Regions from separate parts of the Faecalicatena contorta genome, predicted to be linked through region 1. Evidence: predicted binding sites of a transcription regulator. Region 1 holds the regulator's gene; the other holds the start of a gene.
The links. The regulator HrcA, encoded in region 1, represses chaperone genes, less so after heat shock. The targets are predictions, from matches to a motif close to TGTTAGCACTCNNNNNNNNNGAGTGCTAACA.

Region 1 (8,146 bases):
AAGCACCTCGTAATAATCTCTTTTTGACTCTGCCATAACACTCTACCCTTTCATCTGTCTGCTTAATTCTGCCACAAAAAGACGCTCGCAGCCTTTTTATAGACAGTTTGCAACAAAGAAATTCTACGAGGCCGCATTTCGCGGCTTCGTAGAACCTTTCTGCCAACGGATTTTATACTTCTTTATAATCTCCGTCTACTACATCATCTCCCTGGTAGCCTTCCGGCGCCGGACCTGCTTCCGGTCCCGGACCCTCTGAGAAGCCTGCTCCAGCTCCTGCACCAGCTCCTGCCTGCTCGTACATCTTTGTAAATAACTTCTGAGCGCTTTCCATCAGTTTATCCTTGGCCGCCTTGATCTCAGCAACCTGAGCGTCTGAGGTATCTTCCGGAGTAGATTTTGCAAGGATATCTTTCAATGCCTGGCAGTCAGCCTCTACGGCTGCTTTGTCTGTAGCATCCAGTTTATCGCCCACTTCCTTAATCGCTTTTTCGGTCTGGAATACCATACTGTCGGCTTCATTTCTCGTATCAATCGCCTCTTTACGTTTCTTATCCTGGCTCTCGAATTCAGCAGCTTCCTTAACTGCCTTCTGGATGTCATCATCTGACATGTTGGAGCCCGCCGTAATTGTGATGTGCTGCTCTTTGCCTGTTCCGAGGTCTTTCGCTGATACATTTACGATACCGTTTGCATCGATATCGAATGTTACTTCGATCTGCGGGATTCCACGTGGAGCCGGCGGAATTCCATCCAGCCTGAACTGTCCGAGAGACTTGTTGTCTCTTGCGAACTGTCTCTCTCCCTGTACAACATTGATATCAACTGCTGTCTGATTATCTGCAGCTGTGGAGAAGATCTGGCTCTTCTTTGTAGGAATTGTTGTATTTCTTTCGATCAGTCTTGTTGCTACGCCTCCCATTGTCTCGATAGAAAGTGACAGTGGTGTAACATCCAGCAGGAGGATATCGCCTGCGCCTGCGTCTCCGGCCAGCTTGCCGCCCTGTACAGAAGCGCCGAGTGCAACACACTCGTCCGGATTCAGAGACTTACTTGGCTCTTTGCCTGTCAGACGTTTCACTTCTTCCTGAACTGCAGGAATACGAGTGGAACCACCAACCAGCAGTACCTGGCCCAGCTCAGATGCGGAGATGCCTGCATCTGACAGCGCGCGTCTTACCGGTTCCGCTGTCTTTTCAACAAGATCATGTGTCAGTTCATCGAACTTCGCTCTTGTCAGGTTCATATCGAAATGCTTCGGTCCTTCAGATGTAGCTGTGATGAACGGAAGGTTGATATTGGTTGTTGTTGCGGATGAAAGCTCTTTTTTCGCCTTCTCAGCGGCTTCTTTCAGTCTCTGAAGAGCCATCTTATCCCCGGATAAGTCTACGCCCTCTTTTGATTTGAAGTCAGCCAGCATATAATCTGTAATCTTCTGGTCAAAATCGTCTCCGCCGAGTCTGTTATTTCCTGCTGTAGATAATACTTCGATAACTCCGTCTCCAATTTCAATGATTGATACGTCGAATGTACCGCCGCCAAGATCGTATACCATGATCTTCTGCTCTTTTTCATTGTCCAGGCCGTATGCAAGCGCTGCTGCTGTAGGCTCGTTAATGATGCGCTTCACGTCCAGCCCTGCGATCTTTCCTGCATCCTTTGTTGCCTGGCGCTGTGCATCGTTAAAGTAAGCCGGTACGGTGATAACTGCTTCCGTTACTTTTTCTCCAAGATATCCTTCTGCATCCGCTTTCATTTTCTGAAGAATCATAGCAGAAATCTCCTGTGGAGAATACTTTTTGTCATCGATTGTTACTTTGTAATCGGTTCCCATCTCTCTTTTAATGGAAGAGATTGTTTTGTCTGCATTTGTTACTGCCTGACGTTTTGCAGGTTCTCCCACAAGACGCTCTCCTGTCTTTGTAAATGCTACTACGGACGGAGTTGTTCTTGCACCCTCTGTATTTGCGATGACAGTCGGCTGTCCACCTTCCATAACAGCTACGCAGCTGTTTGTTGTACCTAAGTCAATACCAATTATTTTGCCCATAATCATTTCCTCCTAAAATATTTTGATTTTGAATGAGAAATTAGTTTGCTACTTTTACCATACTATGTCTCACTACACTGTCGCGGTATGTGTATCCTTTTTGGAACTCCTCGGCTACGATATTCTCGCCAAGTTCTTCGTCCTCCACATGCATGACTGCATTATGGAAGTCCGGGTTAAATTCGTTTCCAACCGCCTCGATCGGTTTCACGCCAACCTCTTCTAGTGTAGTCATCAGCTGTTTATAAATCTTTTCCATTCCCTCTGCAAAAGGATTGGACTGTTCTTCCTCCGGCACAGCTGCCAGGCCGCGTTCAAAATTATCCACGACCGGAAGAATCTTTTCTATGATATCTTTCGCACCTATCTCGTACATCTGGGATTTCTCCTTTTCTGTACGCTTGCGGAAGTTATCAAACTCTGCCATTTGACGGGTAAGCCTGTCAGTCAGTTCTTCGATCTTCTCGTCTTTTTTATCTTTTTTATTCTTTCTGCCGAAGCGCTTCTTTTCTTTAACGGATTTGTCTTCTTCATCCTCAGCCGCATCCGGTTCTTCATTATCTTCGGCTTCTTCCGCGTCCTCACCGCTTTCTGTGCATTCTGTTTCTTCCTGTACGTCCTCGCAAGCTTCCGGCCCGGCTTCGGACTCAGACTGGTTTTCGTCTCTTTCTTTTTCCGCTTCCTTTGCGGCCTTGGCCTTGGCTTCCTCTACGGCTTCTCTTACCATATCTTCTTTGCTCATCTTCTCTTCCACCAGCTATTCACCTTCCTATTCTTTTGGGTCTTTGTAATAAATTGCATCCAACTCATTCTGCAGAGTCTTCAGCGTCTTCATGACATGTTCATAATCCATACGCTTTGGACCTATAATACCTATAGTACCCTTCATGCCCTCGCCCAATTCGTAGGTTGCTGTCACAACACTGCAGTCTTTCATGGTCTTCACCGGTGCTTCATCTCCAATGTATACCTGAATTCCATGATTATCTTCACTGGCCAGTGTCTCGGTAACGAGATCGGCCAATTGCTGCTTTTCTTCAAATGCACTGATAATTTCCTGTGCGCTCTGCTTATCGCTAAGCTCCGGATACTTAAAAATATTCGTGGCACCGCTGGTATAAATCTCCATATCATCATCCACATGGATGATTTCTGCCACAGCATCCAGAACATCACTGATCACCTGGCTGTGAATCCCAGCCTGTTCCTTCAGCCTTGCGATCAGGCCGAGGTTAATCTCTTCTATGGACATCCCGTTCAGGGTCGTATTCAGCAGCATATTCAGCTTTAGCAGAGTCTCACTACTTAAAGTTTCACCGACATCAATAATTTTATTCTTGATGACGTTGCCTCCCATCACGATCACTGCCACAATCTGTTCTTCATCCACCTGTGAAAGCTGGATAAACTTCAATGTGTTCCTGCTGTTGACCGGAGCCGAAACCATAGTCGCATAATTTGTATTCGCTGCAAGAACTTTGGCTGCCTGCTGCAATATCTTGTCAACTTTGTCTGTCTTCTCCAGCATTGTATTCCTCAGTTCCGTGATCTCCTGCTCTTTCTCCTCCATCAGCATATCCACATACAACCGATAGCCTTTGTCTGAAGGAATGCGCCCTGCAGACGTGTGAGGCTGGAATATGTATCCCAGATCCTCCAGATCTGCCATCTCGTTTCGAATGGTGGCTGAACTCAGATTCAATTCCGTATATTTCGAAAGGGTTCTGGAACCTACCGGTTCGCCTGTTTCCAGATAATTCCGGATAATTGCTTTTAATATCACTAACTTCCTGTCAGTCATTTCAGTAACTGCTGCCATATCCGGACCCTCCTTTCTGATTCAGCCTTCTCGCTTATTAGCACTCTTTACTTTTGAGTGCTAACACCTTACGTATACTAAGATAGCACCATGAATAATTTTTGTCAACAGTCTTTATATATTTTTTATACAAAATCGGGATATAGTTAACGAGCTTTAGACCTCGTTGACGGACGGCGGACGCGAATGACGAGGTGAGTCCGGGAGCTGGCGGGGCAATGTCTGCTGGTGAAATGTCCTGACACTTCGCGAAGAAGCTGTTGAAGAAAACGGAACGGGAAGGGAGGTACATGCCGCATTTGGCCCGAATGCCGATGCATTCGCGCCGCAGGCGGCATCAGAATTTGCCTGGTAAGGCAAATTCTGCCCTCCCTTCCCGTTCCGTTTTCTTCAACAGCTTCTAATCGCTCGCTTTATGGACTTTTCACCAGCAGACATTGCCCCGCCAGCTCCCGGACTCACCTCGTCATTCGCTGTTGCATCCAAACGGTAGTTAAGAGCTCATTCCCCAGAGGGGCCCTCGTACGGTAGCAACGGATGGAACAGAATTGGTGATTCGTTTATATAAGTGTAAGTGTTAGATCGCCTTGTTACCCGTAAATATACTGGATTTAAAAGATTGTATGGTTCATTAATAAAAAAACATATGGAGTTACACACGATAATCGTTACTAAATAAATAGATTTCTTCAAAAACAGTCCCAAAGCTCCCATACATAAAAGCCTTAAAATCCATTTAATCAAGATGCATGTTACGCATAGCCAATTCCATCCGCCTCCCCGGCCTCCCTGTCATAAAGCTGGCTCATCCAATCGGCTGGAAAGCTCGCCAACCGGGTGGGATCCCGGACCAGGGCAGCGGATGTGGATTGGCTATGCGTATCTTTTCATCTTTAAGATGTGTATTGAATTATTTTGATACTGGAACCGTATCCCATCGCTTATGTACACCTACTGGGGACATAAAAGTCCCGCCAATTCAATACCATACGCTGCCCCCGCTTGAGGCATCTCCTTAGAAACGAGCTTTTTCCTGCCGGCCGGATGCGCCAGCTCCATGAAGGGATAGCCGAAAACCTCCCGGAGAACATCCATGTCCTTTCAAAAACGCTCAAAGCGGACCTTAGAAATTCTTGGTGGGAAACAGCCCGGAAAATGGAGAGATTTTTGGATTCCGAATCCAAAAATCAGCTGACCCAGCGCGAGAAATCATCGGATTTCTCGTGATGTGTCAGTGGTGCTCCATTTTCAGGGCTGTTTCCCGCCTAGAATTTCTTAGGTCCGCGGCCGCGTTTTTGAAAGGACATGGATGTTCTCCGGGAGGTTTTCGGCTATCCCTTTATGGAGCGCCCCCATCCGCGCCGAGACTAAAGCTCGTCACTAAATCCCGATTTTACAAAGGTTTGATTGAATCTTTTTATGAGAAGTCGTAGAATATATAAAATGATATGTTTTTACTAATTAGGAAGGAAAACACTTTCGGATATAAAGTGCCGGAGGGGTGTTTTTGTAATAGGAGGATTCTTATGAAGAAATTATGGGAATTGTATGCGACTTTTTTTCGTGTAGGAGGGCTTACTTTTGGAGGCGGCATGGCTATGCTGCCTATGTTGAAACGTGAGGTTGTGCTGAAAAAGAAATGGGCTACAGATGAGGAGATTCTGGATATCTATGCTATTGGGCAGTGTACTCCGGGTATTATTGCGGTTAATACCTCCACTTATATCGGATATCAACAGGCTGGCGTTCCGGGAGCTGTTTTTGGTACTTTGGGAATGGTAAGCCCTTCTGTTATTATTATCTGTCTGATAGCCAGTATTTTGAGCCGTTTTATGGACATTCCGGTCGTTCTGCATGCACTGGCCGGCATTCGGATTGCAGTTTGCGCCCTGATGATCAATACCGTTATCTCGCTGGCCAGATCAGGCATCCGTGATAAGCTTGGCCTGCTAATTTTCCTCGCTGGTTTTCTACTCGCCACATTCTCTCCGGTTCCTACTATTATACTGGTCATTTGTGCCGCCGGGACCGGCATCATTGTAAATATACTGAAGGAGAAAAAACGATCATGATCTATCTCACCTTATTTATAGAATTCTTTAAAATCGGGCTTTTTTCTATCGGCGGAGGAATGGCAACCGTGCCTTTTTTAATGGAGCTGACCCAAAAATATACATGGTTTACGAAAACGGAACTGGCAAATATGATAGCAATTAGTGAAAGTACCCCCGGCCCGATCGGAATTAACATGGCAACCTATGCAGGCTTTCATGCAGGGGGAATTCCCGGAGCGCTGACTGCAACCATCGGCCTAATCTGTCCTGCCCTCATTGTCATAATCATCATAGCCAAATTCATGTCCAACTTCAGCGAAAACAAATACGTCAAATCCGCCTTTTACGGAATCCGTCCCATGATAGCCGCACTGATCGGATACGCCGTATGGCAGATTGTCCGTATAACATTCGCCGACGCCAGCAAAGAAATCCTCTCACTCAACTATACCGCCATCCTGATCGGATTTGTCATCTTCACACTGCTGCAGATCAAACCACTCAAAAACATCCATCCCCTCATATGGATAATAGCAGGAGCGGTGGCAGGAGTTATTGTATTGAAATAGTGGTATGCTGCAAACTTCCCCCAATCATTAAAGCAGCTTTACCAACATCGCCTTTCAATACCGAACCTCTCCCCAACTCAATCCGCCGCCTCCCCAGAAATCCCCCTGGTAATTTTTCTCCCGCCCTGATGCGCCCAGCCATCGAGGAGCTAGATGCACCAGCGGCATGCGGGAAGGCTTATGCCGCTGGTGCATCTAGCTCCTCGATGGCGCCCCCACAGCCACAAAAAAATTACCCCATAAATTCCAAAAACACCAAATTACTGACATCGATCCCTCTTTCTGTCAGCCGGATACGATCTCCCGACATTTCCAACAGCCCGCTATCCATCAATTTTTTCATTTGTGTCCCATAAACATCAAATATACTCTGTCTATAGAGTTCTTCAAACCCGGAAATTGAAATTCCTTTAGTCTTTCTTAACCCAAGAAACATGAATTCTTCTATCTCGTCTTTAACCGACAGTTGTTCCACGTCCTCTTTTATGTCCGCTTTCTCCTGTACTTTTTGTATATAGGATCGAATATTACCCGTATTGTGATATCTGCTCCTGCCAATAAGGGAGGAGGCACCCAGACCGATTCCCAGGTATTCTTTTCTCTCCCAGTAGCCCAGATTATGGCGGCAGGCATATCCTTCTTTTGCATAGTTGGAGATTTCGTACCTCTGATAGCCATACTCTGACAGAATCTCTGCTGTCATCTCGTAGATTTTTCTTTCTGCGTCTTCATCTGGCAGCGGCGGCGCTGTATTTTCTGCTGCATGGCTTTCCGTCAGACCTTGTCCGGCATTTCCCCCATATCTTTCATAAAAAGGCGTTCCCGCCTCTATCATCAGGCTATAGGCGGAGATATGCTCCGGATCCAGCCTTGCGACTTTGGTGAGCGTCTTTTTCCAGCTCGCCTCTGTCTGTCCGGGGATGGCTGAGATCAGGTCGATATTAATGTTATCAAAACCCTGTTTTCTGGCCAGATCGTAGGTTGTGAGAAACTCTTCCCACGTATGGATTCTTCCAAGCATCTTCAGCTCTTCGTTATCCGCGGACTGAAGTCCGATGCTCAGACGGTTAATACCGGCCGCTTTCCAGGCTTTCAGCTTCTCTTTTGTTACGGTTCCTGGATTGGCCTCGATTGTGACTTCCGCATTCTCTGCAATCTGGAAACTTTGATGCAGGGCGTCAAATATTACTATAACCTGATCTCCCGTCAGCAGGGAGGGAGTCCCGCCTCCCATAAATATCGTCGTGACCTGGTACGGCTCATGGTATGCTTCATATCCCTGTATTTCGCAAAGCAGCGCATTCACATACTCCTGCTTTGCGTCCTCATCCGCAGGCGCAGAGAGAAAGTCGCAGTATGCACATTTTTTCACGCAGAAAGGGATATGCAGGTACAGCTCCAGTTCTTTCTTCATATTACTTATCATCCAATTTCAGCACGCTCATGAATGCCTTCTGCGGTATCTCGACGCTGCCAACCTGACGCATGCGCTTCTTTCCTTCCTTCTGCTTTTCCAGAAGCTTTTTCTTACGGGAAATATCGCCGCCGTAGCATTTTGCGAGCACATCCTTACGCATTGCCCTGACGGTCTCACGGGCGATGATCTTGCTGCCAACGGCTGCCTGGATCGGAATCTCAAACAGTTGGCGCGGTA
Region 2 (8,146 bases), 660 kb from region 1:
TGATTTACCAAATCAATTCCCAGTACAACCTAAAACGGGAAAGCATCAAGCTTTCCCGTTGCATGTTGCACGTGCCCTCAGTGGGCCGTTCTTTTTACGTTAGTATTTCCCCGTAAACGGGTTGCCGCATAGCCCCAACAGATGTACGCCTCCGTCCATTCCACTGACCGCTCCCGGCAGGCGGACCCTTCTCCCAGAAGATCCCCTTTCACCCAATTACATCATACCCATTCCGCCGCCTGCTCCTGCCGGCATTGGTGGTGTATCTTCTTTGATTGTAGCCACTACTGATTCTGTTGTCAGCAGTGTGGATGCTACGCTTGTTGCATTCTGTAATGCGCTTCTGGTAACTTTTGCAGGATCCAGGATTCCTTCTTTTACCATGTCTACATACTCTTCTTTGTATGCGTCAAATCCAACTCCTGGTTCGGACTCTCTTACTTTATTAATGATAACTGCTCCTTCAAGACCAGCATTTGATGCAATGTGGTACAGTGGTGACTCCAGAGCCTTCAGAACTACTTTAGCGCCTGTTTTCTCGTCGCCTTCCAGTTCCTCGGCAAATTTTTCAACTTCTTTCGCTGCGTGAATGTATGCAGAACCGCCGCCTGCAATGATTCCTTCTTCTACTGCAGCTCTTGTTGCGTTCAGAGCATCTTCCATGCGGAGTTTTGCTTCCTTCATCTCAGTCTCTGTTGCAGCGCCTACGCGGATAACTGCTACGCCGCCAGCCAGTTTTGCGAGTCTTTCCTGTAATTTTTCTCTGTCAAAATCAGAGGTTGTCTCTTCGATACCCTTCTTAATCTGGGCAACTCTGTCTTCGATTGCTTTCTTTTCTCCACACCCATCAACAATAACAGTGTTCTCTTTCTGAACTTTAACGGATTTTGCACGTCCCAGCTGATCCAGGGAAGCTTCCTTCAGATCCATTCCCAGTTCCTCTGAAATCACTTGTCCGCCTGTCAGAATCGCAATATCCTGCAGCATTTCTTTTCTTCTGTCACCATAGCCCGGTGCTTTTACTGCTACTACGTTAAAGGTTCCGCGCAATTTATTGACAATCAATGTTGTAAGAGCCTCTCCCTCAATGTCTTCCGCAATAATCAGAAGCCTTGCGCCTGACTGTACAACCTGCTCTAAGAGTGGAAGAAGATCCTGGATGCTGGAGATCTTCCTGTCTGTGATCAGGATGTAAGGATCTTCCAGATTTGCTTCCATTTTTTCCATATCTGTTGCCATATATGCGGAAATGTATCCACGGTCAAACTGCATACCTTCTACTAGATCCAGTTCGGTAAGCATTGTCTTAGACTCCTCGATCGTGATAACGCCGTCATTGGAAACCTTATCCATAGCGTCTGCTACCATCTGTCCTACTGCATCATCTCCTGATGATACGGCTGCAACCCTGGCAATCTGCTCTTTATCTTTCACTTTGCTGCTCATTTTTGCAATGGCATCTACTGCTACATCTGTAGCTTTCTTCATTCCTTTACGGAGAATGATCGGATTCGCGCCTGCTTCCAGGTTCTTCATTCCTTCGTGTACCATGGACTGTGCAAGTACTGTAGCTGTTGTTGTACCATCTCCGGCCACATCGTTTGTCTTGGAAGCCACTTCTTTTATCAGCTGAGCTCCCATGTTTTCAAATCCGTCTTCCAGTTCGATTTCTTTTGCAATCGTTACACCATCGTTTGTAATAAGCGGTGCTCCGAATGATTTGTCAAGAACAACGTTTCTTCCTTTTGGTCCCAATGTTACTCTTACTGTGTCGGCCAGCTTGTTAACTCCTTTTTCCAGCGCTGCTCTGGCTTCTGTTCCATATTTGATTTCCTTTGCCATGTCTGTCACTCCTCTTATTCTAATTAAATTCTTTCTTCAAGTTCATCTGTTAAAACATATTATTTTATAGAAATTAGTCAAGCAATTAAATTAATTTTGACGGACATCCTACTCAACAATTGCCAAAATGTCGCTCTGTTTTACAATGATATACTCTTCTTTTTCCAACTCTACTTCCGTTCCTGCATATTTGGAGTAGATAACTTTATCGCCGACTTTTACCTGCATTGTCACTTCTTTACCGTCTATATTTCCACCAGGTCCAACTGCAATTACCAATGCCTCCTGCGGCTTCTCTTTTGCCTGACCCGGCAGGACGATACCTGACTTTGTTGTTTCTTCCGCTTCAAATTGTTTTAATACAATCTTGTCACCTAATGGTACTAATTTCATAGTAATTCCTCCTTAATTAATTTTGCTAGTTATTAGCACTCATTTCTTTTGAGTGCTAACCTCATGAATATAAAATAGCACTCTGTTTCCAATTTGTCAACAGAGTTTCTAAAATTTATACATTATTTTGCAGCTTGCTGCAAATCCGCCCGCAGGGTATGTGTTACGGTATGCCCTGCGGGTTTCTTAGTTTATAAAACTGACTTCTTTTAAGTCTTTTGCTTACTTTCGTTTAATCGGCCGTTTTACGCTGTCCACATTATAGAATCCATTCTCTATCTTAAAGACAAGCATATTGCCATTCTCACACTGAAAGCGTTCTTTCACTGCTCCTGTACAGTAAAGCAGTTCTTTCTTAGTGGAAATATAGCACTGATATTTGGCATCCAGGGAAATTGCCGTCAAATCATCTTCTTTTAATTGCAAGTATATGTAATCTTCCTCCAAATCATACTTAAAAACCTGGCAATGATGTGTCGCATCATCAAAAATTACATCTGCCGAAATTACTTTTTCCATCTGTAAGTCTACCGGGTTACCTTCATACATATTTCTCTGCCTCCTAAACGATTTGATTTTCTGTCCTAAACTTCCGGATAATTATTGATTGTTATCATAAGAGAGGGTATCAGCTGCCTGATACCCTCTCCAATTTACTATACTCAGTAATAGATAAATACGTCTGAACATCTACAGACGCTCTTTTTTTATTTTTTCCAGTTCCGTAAACACATAATCATTCAGAACCTTAATATATGTCCCTTTCATGCCGGATGACCTGGACTCTATCACGCCTGCGCTTTCAAACTTTCTAAGTGCATTGACAATTACGGATCTGGTAATGCCTACACGGTCTGCAATCTTACTTGCTACAAGTATGCCTTCCGTACCGTCCAGTTCCTCGAAAATATGAATAATTGCCTCCAGCTCTGAAAAAGAAAGGGTGCTGATCGCAGACTGCACGATGTGTTCTTTTCTCGTCTCCTCCGCGCTCTCTTCATTGACAGAGCGAAGCATCTCCAGCCCTACTACCGCTGTTCCATACTCACTCAAGATAATGTCATCAATCTCATATACGGAATTCTGTTTGTAAATAAATAAAGTCCCCAGACGCTCTCCTGCTATGTCGATCGGTGTAATGATAGCCTGGTACCCGCTCACCGCTTCCGGCGAAAAACCAAGTGTTTCCAGATTGACATTCTCTTTAGTAGATAAGATATTCAGCAGACGTTCGTTCAGCATCTCATCGATATGCGCGCCAACTGACTCGCCTACGAGTTCCCTGATGCCTTCCACCTGTCCACATTTGCTCACTCCCAGTATCTTGCCCTTTTTGCTGACAACAAGGACATTAGAATCCAGAATCTCCGTAAGGACGGCACAAATATCGTTAAAAACCACCTTGCTGGAATTGTTGTTATGAAGCAGCTTATTAATTTTTCTTGTCTTATCCAATAACTGTACGCTCATTGATTTCCTCCAGATTTAATTGTGTATACAACTCGTTTCAATTCGTTCGATATAGTTATGTTATCATACAACTCACGAAATATCAACGTCATTTATCTAATTTTTTTTCAGATTTCGGACATATCCACATTTTTCATCTGCACATACGAGTTTACTTCCTTTTTCTACCATATAATTGCCGCATTCAGGGCACTTTTCCTTGGATGGCTTCTGCCAGGACATGAACTCACATTCCGGATTATTTTCACAGCCATAATACTTTCTGCCCTTCTTTGTCTTGCGGATTACTACTTCTTTACCGCAAACCGGGCATGGAACGCCAATCTTCTCCAGATATGGTTTTGTATTCTTGCAGTCCGGGAATCCCGGACAAGCCAGAAACTTTCCGTGAGGGCCATATTTTACCACCATGTTCCGGCCGCACTCTTCACAAATCACGTCTGTCACTTCGTCTTCGATCTTAACACTTTCCAGCTCTTTCTCGGCAATCTGCACTGCTTCTTCCAGATCCGGATAGAAGTTACGGATGACCTCTTTCCAAGGTACCTTGCCTTCTTCCACCATATCCAGCAGGCCTTCCATATTGGCAGTGAAGTTCTCGTCCACAATACTTGGGAAAGACTGCTTCATGATATTATTCACAACCTCGCCGATCTCTGTGATATAAAGGTTCTTTGCTTCCTTTGTGACATAGCGGCGTCCCAGGATCGTGGAGATCGTAGGAGCGTAAGTACTTGGACGGCCAATGCCCAGTTCTTCCAGCATCTTGACCAGAGTCGCCTCCGTATAATGCGCTGGCGGCTGCGTAAAATGCTGCTTTGAATCAAAGCTCTCCTTATTCAGCCGGGTGTCCATACTCAGTCCGTTTACCAGAACATTGCTCTCTTCTTTCTCTTCGTCAGCCTCTGTGTAGACACTGCGGAAACCATCGAATACTACTTTCGAAGTTGCTACTGTAAACCGGTAATCACCTGCTCCTATTTTTACAGAAATGGTCTCATACTTTGCAGGCTGCATCCTGCTTGCTGCAAACCGTTTCCAGATCAGCTGATAAAGGCGCAGCTGATCCCTGGAAAGAGAATCTTTCAGGGAGGCCGGAGTCCTGGTAATATCGGTAGGCCTGATGGCCTCATGCGCATCCTGTATCTTCTTCTCGGTCTTTTTCGCCTGAGCGCCTGCAGCCACATACTCTTTTCCATAAGCTGACGCAATATATTCTCTTGCCGCTTCATCCGCCTCTTCGGAGATTCTGGTGGAATCCGTACGCAGATAAGTAATCACACCGACTGTCCCATTCCCCTTGATATCAATTCCTTCGTACAGCTGCTGTGCAATGCGCATCGTTTTCTGTGTTCCAAAATTCAGTACCTTAGCGGCTTCCTGCTGCAGCGTACTGGTTGTAAAAGGAAGCGGGGCCTTGCGGATGCGTTCTCCTTTTTTAATATCAGTGATTTTAAACTCTTCGTTGTCTACTGCTTTGATTATCTGATTCAGTTCCTCTTCTGAACCAATCGTCATCTTCTGTTTCTCTGTACCGTAAAACTTAGCCACCAGCGGACGCTTTTCGCCTTTTACCTTTAAAACAGCATCCAGAGACCAGTATTCTTCCGGAATAAATGCATCGATCTCGGCCTCCCTGTCTGCAATCAGACGAAGCGCAACCGACTGCACGCGTCCCGCACTGAGTCCCCTTTTTACTTTTGCCCACAGCACCGGGCTTATACGGTAGCCCACCATTCTGTCCAGGATACGGCGTGCCTGCTGAGCGTCAACCAGACTCATATCAATATCCCTGGGGGCCTTTAAAGATGCCTTTACAGCATTTTTGGTAATCTCGTTAAATGTAATACGGCGCATTTTCTTATCATCTAATTTCAAAGCCGTTGCCAGATGCCAGGATATCGCCTCTCCCTCTCGGTCGGGGTCAGTTGCAAGATAGACTTTGTCGGCTTTCTTTGCTTCCTTGCGCAGATTCGCCAGGATATCTCCCTTTCCCCTAATCGTAATATATTTGGGCTCATAGTCGTTTTCTATATCAATGCCCAGCTGGCTCTTGGGCAGATCTCGGACATGTCCGTTCGATGCAGCAACTGAATAGTTGCTCCCCAGGAACTTTTTGATTGTTTTCACCTTGGCAGGTGACTCCACAATAACCAGATAATGTGCCATAAAACTTCCTCCAATAGGCTTTCACGCCTCTATTTATCATTTTATCTTAATATAATGATTTTTTGAAATCTCTTTGATGTATCCTTTCAGTTCTAACGACACAAGCCGCTCAAGCACCTCGTTTGCCGGCAGCTTCGTTTCCTCTGTGAGCTGGCTAAGATTCTTGGGATACAAACCAAGACGACTATACACCATATTTTCCCCACTTTCAAGCACTTTTTCAATTTTGGCTGTTTTTTTGTTCTCTTCGGTACAGTTCATATTCAGCTCCTCCAGGAGCATTTCCGTCGACAACAGAATACCTGCCCCCTGTCGGATCAGCTCATTGCAGCCCTGGCTCAGGCTGCTGTTAACAGGCCCCGGCAGCGCATACACATCCCGTCCCTGCTCCAGGGCCATATCCGCGGTGATCAATGATCCGCTCTTCTCTCGTGCCTCGATCACAAGAACCAAATCCGACAAACCGCTGATAATCCGATTCCGCCGGGGAAAATTCTGGGGTGCGGGAGGGGTTCCAGGCGGAAATTCGGACAGGATTCCTCCTTCTTCTTCTAAAATATCCACATACAGCCCGATATGTTCCCGTGGATAACAGATATCCACACCACAGCCTAATACCGCATACGTATGCCCTTTTCCCATCAGAGCGCCCCGCTGGGCGGTTCCGTCTATGCCCCTCGCCAGCCCGCTGATAACCGAAACATCACACTCTGCAAGCCGCTCCCCGAATTCAAAAGCATACTTTTCTCCATAGGGTGTACAGCGCCTGGCGCCCACAATCGCAACCGCCCTTTTCTCCTCTTGCGGCAGTCTGCCTTTTACGTAAAGCGCATAGGGCGGATCCGGAATTGTCCTCAGTCTTCCTGGGAATTCCCGGGAAAAACAGGGAATAAAGCGGATGGATTTCTCCTCCAGCTTTGCTGCTGTTTCTTCCGGATTTCGCTCCTTTTGCGCCTGCATAATTGTATGGATGTCCCTTTCATTTAAGAACTCTAATTCTTTTAGTTTTGTTTCTTCTATATAAAATATACATTCACCGGAACCAAGATGTTTTCTCAGCAGATATTTTTTACGGTCACTCAAAGGTGTAATAGCAGCAAGCCAATATTCATATTTCATTTTCTCATCTCCCCCAGTATTTTTTGTCCATCGTACGGTAACCTATTGCTTCTTTTATATGTTTCACAGCAATTCTATCCTGTCCGTCCAAATCTGCAATCGTTCTGGCCACCTTCAGGATTTTGTGGTAAGTCCGGGCTGTGAGCCTGAGGGAAGTAAATGCCTGCTCCATCAGCCTGTTTTCCGCTTTTCCAAGCCTACAGTATACCTCCAGCTCTTTAACCCCAAGCATCGCATTCGAAACAATACCTGTCCCTGTATAGCGCCGGTTTTGAATTTCACGGGCATCACATACACGCCTTCGTATCTCTGCTGAACTTTCTTCTTTTCTTTTTCGCAAAAGAGCCTCGAACTCCACTTTGGGAGCCTCCACGCAAATGTCGATACGGCTAAGAAAAGGCTGGCTGATCTTGCTCAAATACTGCTGGATCTGGCCGGGAGTACAGGTGCACCGTTCGAAATCGGGATAGCAGCCGCAGGGGCATGGATTCATGGCCGCAATCAAAATAAAATTAGCCGGGAACACATAATTGCCGTGTGTCCTCGCTATGTGTATCTGATGTTCCTCCAGTGGCTGCCGCAGCACTTCCAGCACAGCCTTCTGGAACTCCGGAAGTTCATCCAAAAACAGTACGCCTCCATGAGCCAGGCTGATCTCACCGGGAGCAGGAACCAGGCCGCCTCCAATCAGCGCCGCCTTTGTAGCCGTATGGTGTACACTGCGGAACGGCCTCTGTCGTATCAGCGGTGCTTCCTTATCTAACAGCCCCATTATGCTGTATATCTTCGTAATCTCCATGCTTTCCTCCAGTGTCATAGGCGGAAGGATCCCCGGAATTCGTCTGGCCGCCATTGTTTTTCCGCTTCCCGGCGGCCCAACCAGCAAAAGGTTATGGCCGCCCGCTACGGCTACTTCTGCGGCCCGCTTTACATTTTCCTGCCCCTGTATCTCACTGTAATCCGGAAATTTTTGTACAGGCTCCCCTTGCTTATGTTTTGGATACGGCTCTGGCTCCAGCCGCACTTCTCCAGATAAAAAAGAAATAACTTCATGAAGATTTCGAACCCCCAGCACCGCGACCCCTTCTACTAGCGCACCCTCAGGTGCATTGGCTTTCGGTACTACACACACGGGAATCCCTGCCGCCCTTGC

Region 2: MWG26_RS15650 (co-chaperone GroES) is a predicted target of HrcA. The motif match lies at 2,266-2,296, and genes of this name have one in related genera.

What each region holds. Positions count from the first base shown of each region.
Region 1 is NZ_BQNQ01000001.1:2,808,080-2,816,225, forward strand. Features, by position in the region: gene dnaJ (molecular chaperone DnaJ) at 1-36, opposite strand, end outside; gene dnaK (molecular chaperone DnaK) at 173-2,050, opposite strand; gene grpE (nucleotide exchange factor GrpE) at 2,091-2,792, opposite strand; gene hrcA (heat-inducible transcriptional repressor HrcA) at 2,820-3,869, opposite strand; gene MWG26_RS12525 (chromate transporter) at 5,396-5,941, shown strand; gene MWG26_RS12530 (chromate transporter) at 5,938-6,492, shown strand; gene hemW (radical SAM family heme chaperone HemW) at 6,725-7,906, opposite strand; gene lepA (translation elongation factor 4) at 7,908-8,146, opposite strand, start outside.
Region 2 is NZ_BQNQ01000001.1:3,464,628-3,472,773, forward strand. Features, by position in the region: gene groL (chaperonin GroEL) at 217-1,842, opposite strand; gene MWG26_RS15650 (co-chaperone GroES) at 1,951-2,235, opposite strand; gene MWG26_RS15655 (hypothetical protein) at 2,458-2,784, opposite strand; gene codY (GTP-sensing pleiotropic transcriptional regulator CodY) at 2,926-3,705, opposite strand; gene topA (type I DNA topoisomerase) at 3,802-5,874, opposite strand; gene dprA (DNA-processing protein DprA) at 5,911-6,993, opposite strand; gene MWG26_RS15675 (YifB family Mg chelatase-like AAA ATPase) at 6,998-8,146, opposite strand, start outside.